DNA from 2 places in the Desmospora activa DSM 45169 genome. Region 2 is predicted to be linked to the other one. Evidence: a T-box and tRNA genes for the amino acid it is inferred to sense, from the RefSeq annotation. Region 2 holds a T-box; the other holds one or more tRNA genes.
What was found. A T-box is a leader RNA that pairs with one kind of tRNA and senses whether it is charged. The one in region 2 lies ahead of C8J48_RS04085 (valine--tRNA ligase), so its partner is inferred to be a tRNA-Val.

Region 1: it encodes a tRNA-Val, which carries the amino acid that the T-box ahead of C8J48_RS04085 (valine--tRNA ligase) is inferred to sense. The anticodon was not compared.

Annotation. Positions count from the first base shown of each region.
Region 1 is NZ_PZZP01000004.1:62,372-70,707, forward strand. Features, by position in the region: gene tsaB (tRNA (adenosine(37)-N6)-threonylcarbamoyltransferase complex dimerization subunit type 1 TsaB) at 1-95, opposite strand, end outside; gene tsaE (tRNA (adenosine(37)-N6)-threonylcarbamoyltransferase complex ATPase subunit type 1 TsaE) at 99-557, opposite strand; gene thiL (thiamine-phosphate kinase) at 566-1,561, opposite strand; tRNA gene C8J48_RS17375 (tRNA-Gly) at 1,624-1,697, opposite strand; tRNA gene C8J48_RS17380 (tRNA-Pro) at 1,715-1,791, opposite strand; tRNA gene C8J48_RS17385 (tRNA-Leu) at 1,820-1,906, opposite strand; tRNA gene C8J48_RS17390 (tRNA-Leu) at 1,922-2,005, opposite strand; gene C8J48_RS17395 (PTS sugar transporter subunit IIA) at 2,322-2,744, shown strand; gene C8J48_RS17400 (glycoside hydrolase family 1 protein) at 2,766-4,229, shown strand; tRNA gene C8J48_RS17405 (tRNA-Lys) at 4,564-4,639, opposite strand; tRNA gene C8J48_RS17410 (tRNA-Gln) at 4,647-4,721, opposite strand; tRNA gene C8J48_RS17415 (tRNA-His) at 4,744-4,819, opposite strand; tRNA gene C8J48_RS17420 (tRNA-Asp) at 4,827-4,903, opposite strand; tRNA gene C8J48_RS17425 (tRNA-Val) at 4,910-4,984, opposite strand; tRNA gene C8J48_RS17430 (tRNA-Glu) at 5,057-5,132, opposite strand; tRNA gene C8J48_RS17435 (tRNA-Ser) at 5,159-5,251, opposite strand; tRNA gene C8J48_RS17440 (tRNA-Asn) at 5,257-5,331, opposite strand; gene C8J48_RS17445 (D-Ala-D-Ala carboxypeptidase family metallohydrolase) at 5,578-6,306, opposite strand; gene C8J48_RS17450 (helix-turn-helix transcriptional regulator) at 6,356-7,042, opposite strand; gene moaC (cyclic pyranopterin monophosphate synthase MoaC) at 7,221-7,727, opposite strand; gene moaA (GTP 3',8-cyclase MoaA) at 7,739-8,336, opposite strand, start outside.
Region 2 is NZ_PZZP01000001.1:835,785-844,120, forward strand. Features, by position in the region: gene C8J48_RS04050 (uroporphyrinogen-III synthase) at 1-524, shown strand, start outside; gene hemB (porphobilinogen synthase) at 521-1,492, shown strand; gene C8J48_RS04060 (hypothetical protein) at 1,569-1,901, shown strand; gene hemL (glutamate-1-semialdehyde 2,1-aminomutase) at 1,948-3,234, shown strand; gene C8J48_RS04070 (LysM peptidoglycan-binding domain-containing protein) at 3,505-4,728, shown strand; gene C8J48_RS04075 (phosphotransferase) at 4,789-5,853, shown strand; gene C8J48_RS04080 (hypothetical protein) at 6,157-6,384, shown strand; T-box leader at 6,504-6,729, shown strand; gene C8J48_RS04085 (valine--tRNA ligase) at 6,768-8,336, shown strand, end outside.

The DNA.
Region 1 (8,336 bases), on a different contig from region 2:
TGTAAATTGGTAGTTACTTGACCCAATAGGCGCTCCCCGTCTATAACCGCCACCCCCAACACCAGGGTGGAGGTATCCAGTGCCAGCATTTTCATGTGTTATAACCCCTTTAACAAGCGCTCCTCATAACCGGAGGGTACCGTTATGTGGATACGGCGACTATTTTCATCCAGTCGCTCAATCTGAATCGCAATCCGCGCTTGCGGCAACCAGGATTGAATCCGACTGGCCCACTCCACCAGACAGACACCATCCCCCTCAAAGTATTCGTCCCATCCCAATTCTTCCGCCTCCTCCTCCAGCCGGTAGGCATCCATGTGGTACAAGGGAAGTCGCCCGTCGTGGTACTCTTTGATCAGGGTAAAGGTGGGGCTGTCGATCGGCTCCAAAATCCCCAATCCCTGGGCCAAACCTTGGGAAAAAGTTGTTTTGCCCGTACCCAGATCCCCTTCTAGTGTAAGAACATCCCCGGATTGAAGACGTGTTGCCAACTTGGCGGCTAATGCTTGCGTCTCCTGTGGGCTCTGTGTGACCCATTCGGCCTCTAACCTAGACATCTTTAGTGTCACCCTTTACGAAAATGGTTAAAACCCCGTTGGGTCAGCTCTCGCCGCCCCTCTTCATCGATATAGTCTACCCTTGCCCTCCCTGCTTCCACCCGTCCAACCGGGATTAGCTGCAAACCACGCTCTTGGGCTCCACGGCAAATCAGTTCCCATTTCGGTGCAGAAACCGTTCCCACCAACTGAAAATCCTCTCCCCCAAAAAGCGCCCACTCCACGGGATCAATCTTTTTTTCCCGTGCATAAGCGCGTGTTTCATCATTCAGGGGAATCCGCTCTTTTTCAAGAACCACTGTTACACCGCTAGCTACGGCGATATCGTAAGCCTCCTGGGCCAAACCATCGCTGATATCATTTAACGCGATCCGCGCCCCGCTCTCCAACAACCAACGGCCTACATCCACCTGCGGTCGGGGGCGTTGGTGAGCGACGATTAAACCGGGATATGCCTGATTCCCATCCGAGGCCTGAAGCAGCCGATCCAGTCCTGCAGCTGATGCCCCCAAGGGTCCCGTCACAAACACGATATCATCCGCTCGGGCAGAAGAGCGAAGCAATGCTTGCCCTGCCTCTACCTCCCCCAATAGTGTAATCGTAAGCACCAAATGGCGGGGAGAGCGCACGGTATCACCACCAACTAAGCGCACATCATGCTGGCGTGCCAGCATATCCATCCCTTGATAGATCGCTTCCAACGCAGATGACTCCCATTGATCCGGTACGCCCAAGGAGACTAAGGCATAGGTAGGGATCCCTCCCATCGCCGCTACATCACTTATATTGGCCGCCAAACACTTCCATCCGATCGATGTAGCATCCATGGTCTGCGGAAGAAAATGGACCGTTTCCACCATCGTATCACAGGTAAACACCGTCGACATCCCCTGGCGATGACGGATCACCGCCGCATCATCACCGGCATCCACCTCAACCCCCGAATCGGGAGAAATCGTGTTCCTTTGATGTAACAACTGGCGGATCAATTCAAATTCATCCACTTCCTTCACCCCCACCAAAAAGCAATATACGAAAAAACCGCAGCAAATCGCTGCGGTCGGTTTGGAGCGGGTGAAGGGAATCGAACCCTCACATTCGGCTTGGAAGGCCGATGTTCTACCATTGAACTACACCCGCATAATAATATGGGATAATGGTCGGGGTGACAGGATTTGAACCTGCGACCTCCTCGTCCCGAACGAGGCGCTCTGCCAAGCTGAGCCACACCCCGGAAGCGAATAACCGGCGTCATAATAAAATGGTGCGGTCGGCGAGACTCGAACTCGCACGGCCTTGCGGCCACTACCCCCTCAAGATAGCGTGTCTGCCTATTCCACCACGACCGCATGTCATTTTGACTTTGGTGCGGGTGGAGGGACTCGAACCCCCACGCCAGAGGCGCTAGATCCTAAGTCTAGTGCGTCTGCCAATTCCGCCACACCCGCGTAATGACGCTGTTTCCAGCAGTTATGCAACGCATCTTTTTCGGGGTCACGCATGAAATTCGCTCAAGTTTTAAAGGGATGGCGAATTGTTTTGCGTTAGGCCGGAGAAATGTGCGCCTCGCATCGACAAGAAAAATAATAACATGGATAGATAGATGGAGTCAAGCGGTAAAATAAATTTCATTATATAAAATGAAGTCGATCGATGAAAAATGGATCACTCTTCCTTTCAAGGTTCAAATATGTTGTCTTAAGCTATTCTTAAATTCGATTCAGTCTTAATACCAAGATTTCTCGTTGACAGGTTTTTCGCCCCGTGATCGTGCCCCTAAAAGACGTGAAAGATGCCGCCTTTTCTTCTGGAGCGGTCGGGAAAGGAGTAGCCGTTGTCCCTATCGAAGGAAAGTTATACGCCCCAGCCCAGGGAACGATCCAATCGGTCTTTCCCACCAGTCATGCAGTAGGCCTGACAACAAAGGAAGGGATCGAAGTGCTGATGCATATCGGCCTTGATACCGTAAAATTGAATGGCCGCTTTTTTCACAGCCATGTAAAACCAGGGGACCATGTAGAGGTAGGACAATTACTGATCAGCTTTGATCGAAAAGCGATCGCCAACGCCGGCTATGATTTATCTACTCCGATCGTTATCACCAACGCCGGCGATTACCTGGATGTGGTCAGCCCCGATGACGGCAACGTCAAACCGGGCAACTCCCTCATTTCCATCATCCAATAATCATCAAAGGAGAGGATTTTTATGAGCTTTCAACCGAAATTTCCCGAAGGATTTTTGTGGGGTGGAGCGATTTCCGCCAACCAAGCGGAAGGTGCCTTTAACGAAGGAGGAAAAGGCCTCTCAACAGCGGATGTAGTGGAGTATGTAAAACTGGAAGACCGTAAACACATGAAATTCCCCTTCCCCACCTCATCTGAGATTGAGGAAGTATTGCAAAACCAGTCGCAAAAAGTCTTTCCAAAACGATTTGGCATCGATTTTTATCACCGGTATAAAGAAGATATCGCCCTTCTGAAAGAACTTGGTTTTAAGGCTTTCCGCATCTCAATCGCATGGTCGCGTATTTTTCCCAAGGGAGACGAGATAGAGCCAAACGAAGAAGGGCTCGCCTTCTATGATCGGGTATTTGACGAAATGCATAAACACGGTATTGAACCGGTGGTAACCCTTTCCCATTATGAAATGCCGCTTCACCTGTCCATGGAGTACCAAGGTTGGCAAAACCGTAAGTTGGTTGACTTTTTCGCCCGCTATGCGGAAACAGTCATCCGCCGTTATAAAGGCAAAGTAAAATACTGGATCACTTTCAACGAGATCAACTCTCTGCTGATGGCTCCCTACATCAGCCTTGGCATCCTGCGGGATCAGGTAACAGAAGAAAACCTGCTACAAACGAAATTCCAAGGGGCACACCACCAGTTTCTCGCCAGCGCCAAAGCCGTGGAAGCCTGCCACCGGATCAGCCCCGAAGCCAAAATTGGCTGTATGGTAATCGGCATCATCAACTACCCCAATAGTAGCCATCCGGAGGATGTCTTCACCGCCCTGCAGGATCAACGTAACACTTTCTTTTTTACCGATGTGCAAGCGCGAGGCGAATATCCCGCTTATACGGAACGTTTCTTAGCTGAACATGGTATCCAATTGAATAAAGAGCCAGGGGATGATGCCTTCCTAAAGGAGCATATCGTCGACTTTATCTCCTTCAGTTACTATATGTCCACCGTGTCGGCTCGTCCGGAAAGCAGTGGGGAAGAGGCCGTCGGCAATCTGATCTCCGGACTGAAAAACCCCTATCTGGAAGCATCGGACTGGGGGTGGCAGATCGATCCGGTTGGCCTTCGCACCTTGCTCAACCTGTTTTACGAACGTTACCAGAAACCGCTCTTCATCGTTGAAAACGGCCTTGGCGCCTTTGACAAAGTGGAGGAGGACGGCAGTATCCACGATCCCTACCGTATCTCCTATCTAAAAGAGCACATTCAACAAATGAAAGAAGCCGTCGGAGACGGGGTCGACCTAATTGGCTACACCTCCTGGGGACCGATCGATCTCGTCAGCTTCTCCACCTCTGAGATGTCCAAACGCTACGGGTTTATTTACGTCGATCAAGACGACTACGGCAACGGCACCCTGACCCGCTCCAAAAAAGACAGTTTCTACTGGTATCAAAAGGTGATCGCCACCAACGGCGAAAAGCTGTAAGAAATACGATCAACCCACTATAGAAAGAGGCCTGAGAGCATGGTTCTTTCAGGTCCCTTTTATCTTCACACCATCTCATCGATGGCGCAGCCTTAACTTGAGAGTTGTCCAAAACAGAATTGGAGCTAACCACCTCATAATCCCGCATTTAGGGGCGATTGGAATCTCAAAAAACAAAAGAGAGACCCCTTTTTGCGGGATCTCTCTTTTGTCATATAGTCAAGGGTTTGTGTTAGGTTATGTTTTCATCGGCATAAAAAAAGCGGTCTGCGACAAGGCTACTGCCAAGGCTACCAACTTTTTTAGTACTTCCGATATTTTAATTCGATAATCATGGTGAGCCATCCAGGACTCGAACCTGGGACACCCTGATTAAAAGTCAGGTGCTCTGCCGACTGAGCTAATGGCTCATGGTAATGGCTGGGGAGGCAGGATTCGAACCTGCGCATGACGGAGTCAAAGTCCGCTGCCTTACCACTTGGCTACTCCCCATCATACAGGGAGATTATTAAAGTGGGGCGACCAGTGGGAATCGAACCCACGAATGCCGGAGCCACAATCCGGTGCGTTAACCACTTCGCCATGGCCGCCATAAAATGGCGGAGCTGACGGGACTCGAACCCGCGACCTCCGGCGTGACAGGCCGGCGTGAACTCCAACTTCACCACAGCTCCGCGTTATGGTGGACGGTGACGGGATTGAACCGCCGACCCCCTGCGTGTGAAGCAGGTGCTCTCCCCCTGAGCTAACCGTCCTTAGAAGCCTGTCTGCAACTTTGTCGCTACGGATGGTTTTATCCTGCACAAAGCGTAGGCTTCTATTTGAATTGGTGACCCGTAGGGGATTCGAACCCCTGAATGCCAGCGTGAAAGGCTGGTGTGTTAACCGCTTCACCAACGGGCCTTACATCTGAGCTACCTTGAGCGATATGGCGGAGAGAGCGGGATTCGAACCCGCGCGGGGCCATAAAACCCCCTAACGGTTTAGCAAACCGTCCTCTTCGGCCTCTTGAGTATCTCTCCGCAACTGGCTCCTCCGGCAGGACTCGAACCTGCAACCTACCGGTTAACAGCCGGACGCTCTACCATTGAGCTACAGAGGACCATTCCAAAAGCGACATGATTAATTATAATTGATAGAGATCCAATTTGCAAGAGGGTTTTTGATTTTTTTAGGGCATTGATTGTAAAAAATCTTCCCCTCTTTGAGTGCTTTAACAGCTTAGCACAGGTTGACTTTGCTCGTCAACCATATTTTTTAGTGAAGAAAGCATCGTTGACGGGTCGCAACAATGCTTTCTTCAAATGAATGATCGAACTGAATCAAGTCAACCATCTTGGGTTATACTTTAGTCGACCCACCACCAGGATTGGGATCCGTAGGGGTATTCAATGCGACTATCCACATGGACAAACGAGCTATATCGTTGAATGCCGCTAAAGCCGCTCGATTTGGCGATATCGCGTACTTGTGCCGGAGTTCTTCCACTGACGACGATATCTGCAGCCACCCCATATAGATGCATACTGTTGGAAGCGCCGCCTACATTGCTGTTATGGTTGATACTGCGAAAACCGGAATTGATCGTAATCGGGGAATCGCCTGCTTTTTTGCGGACCGCTTCCAGCTTCCACATCAACCGGCGCACATTTTCCCGCACGGTGGTGGAGTCCACCTTGCCGCCACTAAATCCACTGCCATCTTTGGAATGAAATTCACTAAAGTTGAAATGGCGGGTGGAGCCGTCAGCAGCTTCCAAATTATTGAGCGCTTGTTGTGTAGCGGGTCCGACAATGCCATCCGCAGCCAGACCATAAGCGCGCTGAAACCGCCGCACTGCCGCATCTGTTGCCGGACCGAATTGCCCGTCTACAGCCACATACGTACGACTGGGACCGTCTGCCGCCCAACCGGCAACCCGGATCTGAAGCTCTCTAACATCCGCACCGCTATCCCCCTGCTTTAAGGTGCGTGTCCAATTGTAAGCGTCCGCTTGCACAGGTTGAAATACCAACGGCATTACCAACAGAAACGCCAACAGCCATGTCAAACCTTTCATCCCATATTTGGTTGCCATCTCTTTTCTCCTCTTTTCTTTCAAATATTTTCATTTATTAGAAAAAGGGTTAAACGGTTAATGTAGGAAGCGAATCCTTTTCCGCTGTTTTTTCAATCGGTACCCAACCTTCTTCCACAGCCCGCACTGCTAGACCTACCCTGGAATTAACCCCCCATTTGCGAATGGCTGACGCGATATGAGAGTCAACAGTTCGCCGGCTGATTCCCAACTGATCGGCAATCTCCTGATTGGTAAGGTCCTTGACCAACTCCATCACCACTTGTTTTTCCATCGGAGTAAGCGGCGGAGAAACGAGGGACTGTTTGCGCCGAAGGAATCGTAACGGCAGTTGAATTTGATCGGTGAAACTGGGACTGATATAGCAACCGCCCCGGCTTACCGTCCACAAGGCAAAAAATAATTCGGACGCACGGCTGCGCACCGTTAGGGCCCATGCTCTCCCATGGAACATATGTAGCCACTTTTCCACCCGTTCCTCCTCTTCCGAGATCACAACCACGGGCACTGGCAAATGGGATAATTTAGTCCACTCAACCCCGTCATGACCCTGAGCACAGCCAAAAACGAACACATCCGGCAAGGGCACCCTTCTGATCAGCAATTGTTCCAACTGTTCCGGCTTCCAAATTGTCTCCTCTACACAAAACTGATCCTCCTGTTGCAACATCCATGCCACACCGTGCAATAGTGGCTCTACCGGGTCTAATACCCATACGCGAAGCAGACCACCCAAACACTCTCACCCCTTTTTTACCCCACCCTCTCCTTTCCACAAGGATAATTCTATAATATTTTCAAAAAACCCTGCCAAATTAAACCGTTCAAATAAAAAATCAGCCGACTTTACAGAATATATTTTTCACAACAAAAAAACCACCTGAACATCACGGTTCTGATGGTTTTTCACCATGTTAAGATTGATGATCGCTCAGCAGTGGACGGTATTTTCGATGATAATCCCCGTTCTTACCGCCGCTCTTGTACACCAGTAGGGTTTCTTCCACCACCATCGATCGATCCACCGCTTTACACATATCGTAAAGGGTTAAAGCCGCCGCGCTAACAGCGGTCAATGCTTCCATCTCCACTCCTGTTACATGCTCCGTCTTTGCCTCAGCCTCAATCAGCAACCGCGTATCGCTTTCCAGCTTAAAGCGGATGTTGACACCACTGAGTGGCACTGGATGGCACATAGGAATCAACTCGGCCGTTTTTTTGGCAGCCATAATCCCCGCCACTTGAGCAACGGCCAATACATCCCCTTTCGCCATTCTGCCTGCGCGGATTTGCTCCATCGTCTCAGGCTTCATCCGTAGATGCGCTTGCGCCACGGCCGTTCGCGCTGTTACTTGCTTTCCGGACACGTCCACCATATGTGCCCGCCCTTGTTCATTGATGTGCGTAAATGATGGTTTCACTGTGTCGCCTCCTAGCCGCCGATATACGACATTTCCACTTTATTGTGTGTGCCATCCGCCCGCTGGGTACGTTCTTGTGAGTAACGATCTTTTCGGTGCAGCCAAACGTCACCGAGCAAGCGAGCCAATTGCTCATCCCCGGCACCATTGCGAAGGGATGTCCGTAAATCCGTACCCTGGGAAGCGAACAGGCAGGTGTATAGGTGCCCGTCAGCGGAAAGGCGAGCGCGGGTGCAGCTGCCGCAAAAGGGAGCGCTCACCGAAGCGATCACCCCCACTTGGGTTTGACTTCCCTCATATCGGTAGCGATTAGCCACTTCACCGTGATAAGCGGGCTCCAAAGGGATCAACGGCATCTCTTTTCCGATACGTGCCAAAATCTCCTCCTTGGATACCACTTGTGCTAGATCCCAACCATTGGTGTTACCCACATCCATAAATTCAATAAAACGCAACGTGTGCCCTTTTTCTTTAAAATAGCGGGCCATCGGCAGGATTTCACCATCATTGACCCCTTTTTGTACCACCATGTTCACCTTTACCCGCAAACCGACGGCAGCAGCGGCATCAATCCCCGCCAAAACCTGTTTGACATCTCCTTTGCCCCCA
Region 2 (8,336 bases):
CGGCAGTCGGTCCAAAAACGGCTGCAGCAGTGGAGGAAAAAGGAGTACCGGTGGACTACCTTCCGCAGGAGTATCGGGCGGAAGCACTGATAGAAGTGTTGCGCTCTCAAGTGAAACCGGGAGATCAAATCCTACTGCCTCGTGCCAACATCGCCCGGCCATTGCTGGCGCAGAAGTTACGAGAGCTGGGGTGTGACGTGATCGATGCCCCGGCGTATGATACCCGGCCAAGTAAACGGGTGGCCGGTGATTTTGTGCGTGTGCTGGAGGAAGGGCCAATCGATGTGATCACCTTTACCAGCTCCTCTACCGTGCGCGCATTTATCCAGGCACTACAGGGCGAAACCATCGATTTAAACCAATACATTCACCAAACCCATATCGCCTGTATCGGTCCCATCACCGCTGAAACAGCAAGGAAGATGGACCTAAAAGTTGATGTGATCGCGGAACCGTATACAATCGACGGTCTGATTGAGGCGATTACTCGTCTGCCCAAAAAAACAAAGGAGGAATCACGATGAAGTCCTTTGCTCGCCATCGCCGACTGCGCCAGAATGAAGCGATCCGTCGCATGGTACGGGAACACCATCTCGCACCTCAGGATTTTATTTATCCCATTTTTGTGGTTGAAGGAAGTGGAATTCGCCAGGAAGTCCCTTCCATGCCGGGTGTCTTTCACTTTTCGCTGGATCGGTTGCAGGAAGAGGTGGATCAAGTAGTAGCGCTGGGGATCTCCTCTATTATTTTATTCGGCGTTCCGGAAGTCAAGGATGCCTGCGGCAGTGCCGCTTACGCCGAGGACGGGATTGTGCAGCGCGCCATCCGTCAAGTGAAAGAAAGGCACCCTTCCTTGTATGTAATGGCGGATACCTGTTTGTGTCAATATACCGATCATGGTCATTGCGGAGTGGTGGAACGGGGAGAGATTCACAATGATGAATCCCTTGCTATTCTGGCCCGAACCGCGGTCTCTCAAGCGGAAGCGGGGGCGGATATGATCGCACCTTCCAATATGATGGACGGATTTGTTACCACTATCCGTACAGCTTTGGATGAAGCCGGTAAAGAAAATACCCCCATTTTGTCCTATGCGGTGAAATACGCTTCCGCCTTTTACGGGCCGTTTCGCGATGCTGCCCATTCATCGCCGCAATTTGGGGATCGGCGCACTTATCAGATGGACCCCGCCAATGGACGGGAGGCGTTGTTGGAAGCAGCTTCCGATCTGGATGAGGGGGCGGATATGTTAATGGTGAAACCGGGCATGGCTTATTTGGATATTTTGCAGCGATTGAAAGAACGGTTTGATGTTCCTCTGGCGGCGTACAATGTGAGCGGCGAATACGCCATGGTGAAAGCGGCGGCGGAAAAAGGTTGGGTCGACGAAAAAGGCGTGGTACTAGAGCTGCTGACTGGGATGAAACGCGCTGGAGCTGATCTGATCCTCACCTATCACGCTAAGGATGCGGTTCGCTGGTTAAACGAGTAGAATAAAAGAAGTAGCGTCATTGTGATGCGAAAGGTGGGTATCAATCGCAGGATCAAGGAATCGGGGAGGAACCCAGGTGTCCGAGAACTATACACTGAAAGGGATGTTGGCTGAGTCTGAGCAGCAGCGGTTTACGATTGAATTTGAAGAGGCGGAACTGATTTTGGATATGCCGGGCCCGTATAACCTAAAAAGTTGGTATGTGATGGTGGAAGGGTTGAATGCGGAGTCGGCGGATCGCTTAGATGACTGTTTTTACTACGGAAGTCCTGAATTGATCCTAACGATGGAGACACCGGGAGGAAAAGTATTGAGGGGCGAGGTCCTGATTCAAGTGGTGGCAGTGGGTCCACGGTCAAAAGCCCGCATGAATGGTCGCGGGATGTTGGAGGGAGTAGAAGCTCTCTAACATTACAAGGAAGATATTACATTCGCTTGAGAAGGAGGAAGATTTGGTGGCACGGAACCATGATCGATCCGCCAGCCTGTTTGCCGAAGCGAAACAAGTGATTCCAGGTGGGGTAAATAGCCCGGTGCGCGCATTTAAGAGTGTGGAGATGACCCCGCTCTACATCGAAAGGGGAAACGGCTCCCGCGTTTATGATGTGGATGGCAACGAATATATCGACTATGTTTGTTCCTGGGGTCCGTTGATTTTGGGTCACGCACATCCCGACGTAGTGGAGGCCGTGCGGGAAACCGCCGTCAAGGGAACCAGCTTTGGAGCACCAACACAGCTGGAAACGGAATTGGCTTTGTTGGTGACGGAGCGTATGCCTGCGGTGGAAGTGGTGCGCATGGTGAATTCCGGTACCGAGGCAACCATGAGTGCGCTGCGGTTGGCACGGGCATATACCAAACGGAATAAAATCCTTAAATTTGAAGGTTGTTACCATGGACATTCTGATAGTCTGTTGATTAAAGCAGGCTCCGGTGTGGCGACGTTGGGCCTACCGGACAGTCCTGGTGTTCCGGAAAACACTGGCCAACATACCTTGACTGTCCCTTATAATGATCTGGATAGTGCTCGCGTTGCTTTTCAAAAGTTTGGTCACGATATCGCGGCGGTGATTGTGGAGCCGGTAGCAGGCAATATGGGTGTCGTTCCGCCTGTTCCCGATTTTCTGGAGGGATTGCGACGTCTGACGGAACACTATGGATCACTTCTCATCTTTGATGAAGTGATGACTGGCTTCCGGGTGGGCTACTATTCGGCCCAAGGTTTATACCAGATCCAACCGGACTTGACGACGATGGGGAAAGTGATCGGTGGCGGGTTGCCTGTGGGCGCCTATGGCGGCCGACGGGAGATTATGGAGTTGGTAGCTCCTTCCGGCCCTGTCTATCAGGCGGGAACGTTGTCGGGAAATCCATTGGCGATGGCGGCGGGTGTGATGACGCTGACACAAATGGATCAAGCTAAGTATGAACTCCTGGAGGTGCGGGCCTCTCGACTGGAACAAGGCTTACGGGAGAATGCGGAAGCAGCGGGAATTCCCTACCATATCAACCGGGTAGGTTCCATGGTCTGCCTCTTTTTCACCGGAGAGAAAGTGAGCAGCTATGAGCAGGCAAAGCAGTCGGATCAACGCCGTTTTGCTGCTTATTTCCGCCATATGCTCGATCAAGGGATCTCCTTGCCCCCGTCCCAATTTGAAGGAATGTTTGTCTCCACCGCTCATAGCGAAGATGATATTGAGCGCACTTTGGAAGCGAATCGCCACGCCTTGGCCCAACTGTGAGGATAGCATCATAAAAAAGCGACCCGTCCTTGAAGGACGGGCTTTTTTGTAGGCACCTTCTCTCGTCTACCCAACCATCGGTTCTCTGTTACTACAGGATTTATAACCCCCTTCACCGGACAGGGTATATCCGTCCAGCGCCCGCATATAGTTACAGTACAGTCGTAAACCTGTGGCTTTCGTCCACCCGTCTCCCTTCCCGGGTGGGAGGCGGGGCCAGGAGGAAGTTCATCGGTTTCTTCGTCAATCTTGTCCTGAGGGGGGATTGTTTTGGCGGGGAGCAAGGTTAACCAGCTCCGCTTCGACATATCGGAAAAGGTTCGGCTCCATCCCCAACAACCGGGGATCGGCACCCTCCTGGAACTGGACCTCTACCCGGATGTCGAAATCGAAGATCAAGAAACTCATCTGAAAATCCAGGGTTACCTTCGTCTCAACGGTACGTATCAGCCTGAACAAGAGTTTGACACTCACCCGAATGGAAGTGAGGAGCCACAAGAGGAGCAAAGAGACACCCAACCGGCAGAGATTGCTTATGTGATTCCGGTGGAGATTACCCTTCCCACGGAGCGGGTCGATTTAGAAAATATCGCTTCTGAAATTGAATCGTTTGACTACAAAGTGTTGTCGCCCTTTGAATTGCAGATTGAGGCGTTGTTGACCATCGACGGATTTATTCAGGAGACAGAGGAGAAAGTGGAGGAGGAACCGCTTGAAACGGTTCCCTCACAGGTAGCCACATTTACCGTTCCCTCGGAGGGAGAAATCCAATGGGATCAAGACTCCATCGGGGACTACAAGGGAGAGCAGGATGAGTATGAGTTTGTTCATGTGGCCCGACTTGAAGAAGAATCACCGGAAGAGGCAGAACTGAGCAATCAAGAAGAAGATGTTCCGGCTGAACCGGAATCTTTTCATGAACAGGATGACACCGAAACGCAAGAAGAGAAGAAAGTGGAGCCAGCTCCGGAAGAAGCTGACGGGCAGGTGGAAAAGATCGGGGAGGAAGAAGGGGATGCAGACGCTCCTCCTGTCCACTTTCATCCCTTCCAACCGAAACAGGATCGGCAGGAGGTTCTTCCCTTTCCTCGACCGTTGCGGATGCCTCAAGTTGGTGAGTTTGACCTACAGCAATTGGAAATCGACGAGCGAACTCGCTTTGGAATTGAGCGGATGTTTGAAGAGACGGAGGATCATACACCGCAGCAGGAGGAGCCTTCCGCTGAATCGGATGATTACACGGATGATTACGGCACCGAGGACGCACAAGAGGAGGAGAAGAATAAGAATTCCAATCTTGAATGGGCCCAATGGATACTAAACGAAGAACAAGACCGTTTTGTCAAGCTGCGTATGGTGATCGTCCACAAAAATGATTCCATCGATTCCCTGTCGGATCGATATAAGATCCCGGCCAGCAAGATTGTCCACCTTAATCGCTTAGAGTCCGAAGTGTTGGAAGAAGGCCAAGTTGTTTATATTCCGTCCAAATGATAAAAAACCGCCGCGTTTTAGACGTGGCGGTAGTCCATTTTTCAGGAAGGGGATGGAACGGTGAAATTAGATGCCCAGCGCGACGGACCTGTTATACAAGAAGTGATGCGGCGGTTCGGTTGGTCTCCCCGCCAGGTGGGGATGGTACGGGGCGTGATCAAGGTACATGATGGGGACGACATATTTGCACTGAAGAAGACATCATTGCGCAATGAAGAGATGAAACGAATCCAAAGGATCTTACAAGAGGTATCCGCGAAAAATTATCTTTACCTGCTTCCTTTTATAAAAACGATGGACGGGGAGCCAGGGGTGGAGACGGATGTCGGCTATTGGATTGCGCAAACATGGTATGGTGAAGCGGCGAAAAAGGGAGACGAGGTGCCGGCAGCCGATGTGATTCGCAGCTTAGCACAGTTTCATCGTCTCTCCTTGCCGTTGGCTGCCGGTAAAAAGGAAGAACGACGCCGTTTAAGCTTAGCGGAGGTCAAACGGCGGCGATCTTTTACGGAGCGGTTGGAAGAATGGGCATCTGTCGCTAGGGAGCGGGAATTTCCATCGCCCTTTGATAAAGCATTTTTAACCCATCTTCCCTTTGTCAATAAAGCGTTGTCGTTTTCCGTACAAGGGATGGAAAAATACATTCAAGCAGAGAACGGTGAAGCTCCCCGTTACACCTGGGCGCACGGTCAGGTCCATCCCCGCAATCTGGTTGTGGATGACAAAGAATGGCGCTGGATTGATTGGGATCATGCGGGAGTGGATAGTCCCGTTGTGGATGTGGCCAACTTTTTGCGCCGTTTTATCCCCATGGATGGGGATGAGGTGATGGATCCCTTTGCACTGTTGGCGGAATACGAAGACGAATTTCCTCTCAATGGAAAGGAAAAACGCCTTTTATCCTTGCACCTATCCTTTCCCGAACGGCCGTTGCGCTTGATTGAGCAGTATTATCGCGGCTGGCGCAATGACGAAGGGACATTGGTCCGGTCATTGGAGGAAGAAGTGGATCGGCTACAGCTGTTCCAAGATTGGGTGCGAAAAAACTGGACAAAAAAAGCGGTTACAAAAAAGAAGACAAAAGCGTTGGCCGGAGTGCGAGCGGCTAAAAGTCATTCCCATTAAAACGAAAGCGGTTATTCTCAATCGGAGAGAACGTCCCACCTCTATCGAGGAAGGGACGTTTTTTGTGTTACCATTATTGCCGCTGTTTAAGCCACATTCCCATGATTTTGACAGGAGCAAACAAGAGAGCGGACCAGCACAGCGCAACAATCAAATCCATGTTCCCCACCTCTAATTTCCCGATGCAAAAAATGTTTCCTTTAACCAAATTATATGCTCGATACCATTGCTTGGTTCTTCTTGCCATTGATTCGGTCTTTCAGCCTATTTCGTCCTTAGGCGAGTGGTAAAGGAGGAAAAGGGGTGGACAAGAGGCGACAAAAATCGCACAATAGTCATGAGACAGATGGAGAACGCCAGATGGGGGGATGGTTTTTGACTGTGGTAAAATCGACTGTCCGAAGTATGTATCGTGGTTTATTGATGATATTGATCCTCAGCTTCCTTTTGCTGAGTACGGTCTTATTACTGGCTTTTTTGGCTGATCCGCAATTGATGTGGGATAGCGTTCGCAAAGCCTTTGGCATGTAGGATACCTGAACTTATACATGGATTGGAGGGAGTGGGCATTCGTGTTCGCTCCTTTTTTGCTGGGATATTTGACGTCAACGGCGCAGCGGGGTACAATAGAAAGCAAAATTGATTTGTGCAAAAGAGCGATGACAGGGAGAGTAGACGAATACCCGCTTGTTGTAGAGAGAAGGCCCTCGGCTGCAAGGTCTTCCGGCGGTTTCGTTGAAGGTCACCCTGGAGCTGTCCGCCTGAAACGGGAGTAGGGCGGACCGGGCCCGTCGTTACGGGATTGAGTGCATCGGCGGGCTTATATACGGCCCCATGATGAATAAAGGTGGTACCGCGGAGTCTTCCGTCCTTTTCGGACGAGGGCTTTTTTTATTTGCTGAAGGAGGATGTCCATGGCAACGGAACCGACAAAGATGCCTTCTGCGTACAATCCGCAGGAGGCGGAGAAGAAATGGTACAGTTATTGGTTAGAGGGTGGCTTTTTTCAAGCAGGGAAGGATCCGCAGAAAAAACCGTATACGATTGTCATTCCGCCGCCCAATGTAACCGGCAATCTGCATATGGGCCACGCCTTAAACAACACCCTGCAAGATGTACTGATCCGCTGGAAACGGATGGCGGGTTATGATGCCTTGTGGCTGCCGGGAATGGATCATGCCGGTATCGCCACCCAATCCAAGGTGGAAGCCCGTTTGCGCGAAGAAGGGTTGAACCGGCATGAGCTGGGGCGGGAGAAGTTTTTGCAACAAGTGTGGGAGTGGAAAGAGCACTACGCTTCCGTTATTCATCAGCAATGGCGGAATATCGGTGTATCGGTTGACTATTCCCGGGAGCGGTTTACCCTGGATGAGGGGCTATCCCAGGCGGTGCGGGAAGTGTTTGTACGCCTGTATGAGAAAGGCTTGATTTACCGCGGCAAGTATATTATCAACTGGGATCCACAAGCGCGCACCGCTCTCTCCGATATTGAAGTGATCTACAAAGAAGTAGATGGCAAACTTTATCATATGGAGTATCCCCTTAAAGACGGAAGCGGCCATATTCGTGTGGCGACCACCCGGCCGGAGACGATGTTGGGGGATACGGCCGTGGCGGTTCATCCGCAAGATGAACGTTATCGTCACCTGGTGGGTAAAAAAGTGGTGTTACCCATCATAGGACGGGAGATTCCGATTGTGGCGGATGAACATGTGGATCCGGAGTTTGGCAGTGGAGCCGTTAAGATTACGCCGGCGCACGATCCCAACGACTTTGAGATTGGGGAGCGTCATCAGCTGCCGCAGATCCTGGTGATGGATGAAACGGGGACCATGAATGAACAAGCAGGTCCCTATCAAGGATTGGATCGATTTGAGTGTCGCAAACGGATCGTAAAAGATCTGCAGGAAGCAGGTACCTTGGTTGAGGTGGAGACCCACGTTCACTCCGTCGGCCACAGCGAGCGTACCGGTGCCGTGGTAGAACCGTATCTGTCGACGCAATGGTTTGTCAAGATGAAGCCATTGGCGGAGCGGGCAATTACGGATACCCGTTCCGGAGAAGGGGTCCGCTTTGTCCCGGATCGATTTGAAAAAACGTATCTGCACTGGATCGAAAACATTCGCGATTGGTGTATTTCGCGACAGCTGTGGTGGGGACATCGCATTCCCGCTTGGTATTGCGACGACTGTGGCGCCGTCACTGTCGATCGCCACGATCCCACCACATGTTCACAATGTGGAAGCAGCCGTCTTGCCCAGGACGAAGATGTGCTGGATACCTGGTTTAGCTCTGCCCTATGGCCTTTTTCCACCTTGGGCTGGCCGGATGATACAGCGGATCTGAAGCGGTATTACCCGACGGATGTGTTGGTCACCGGCTACGATATCATTTATTTCTGGGTGGCTCGTATGATTTTTACCGCCTTGGAGTTTATCGATGAGAAGCCGTATCAAGATGTATTGATCACCGGGTTGGTACGG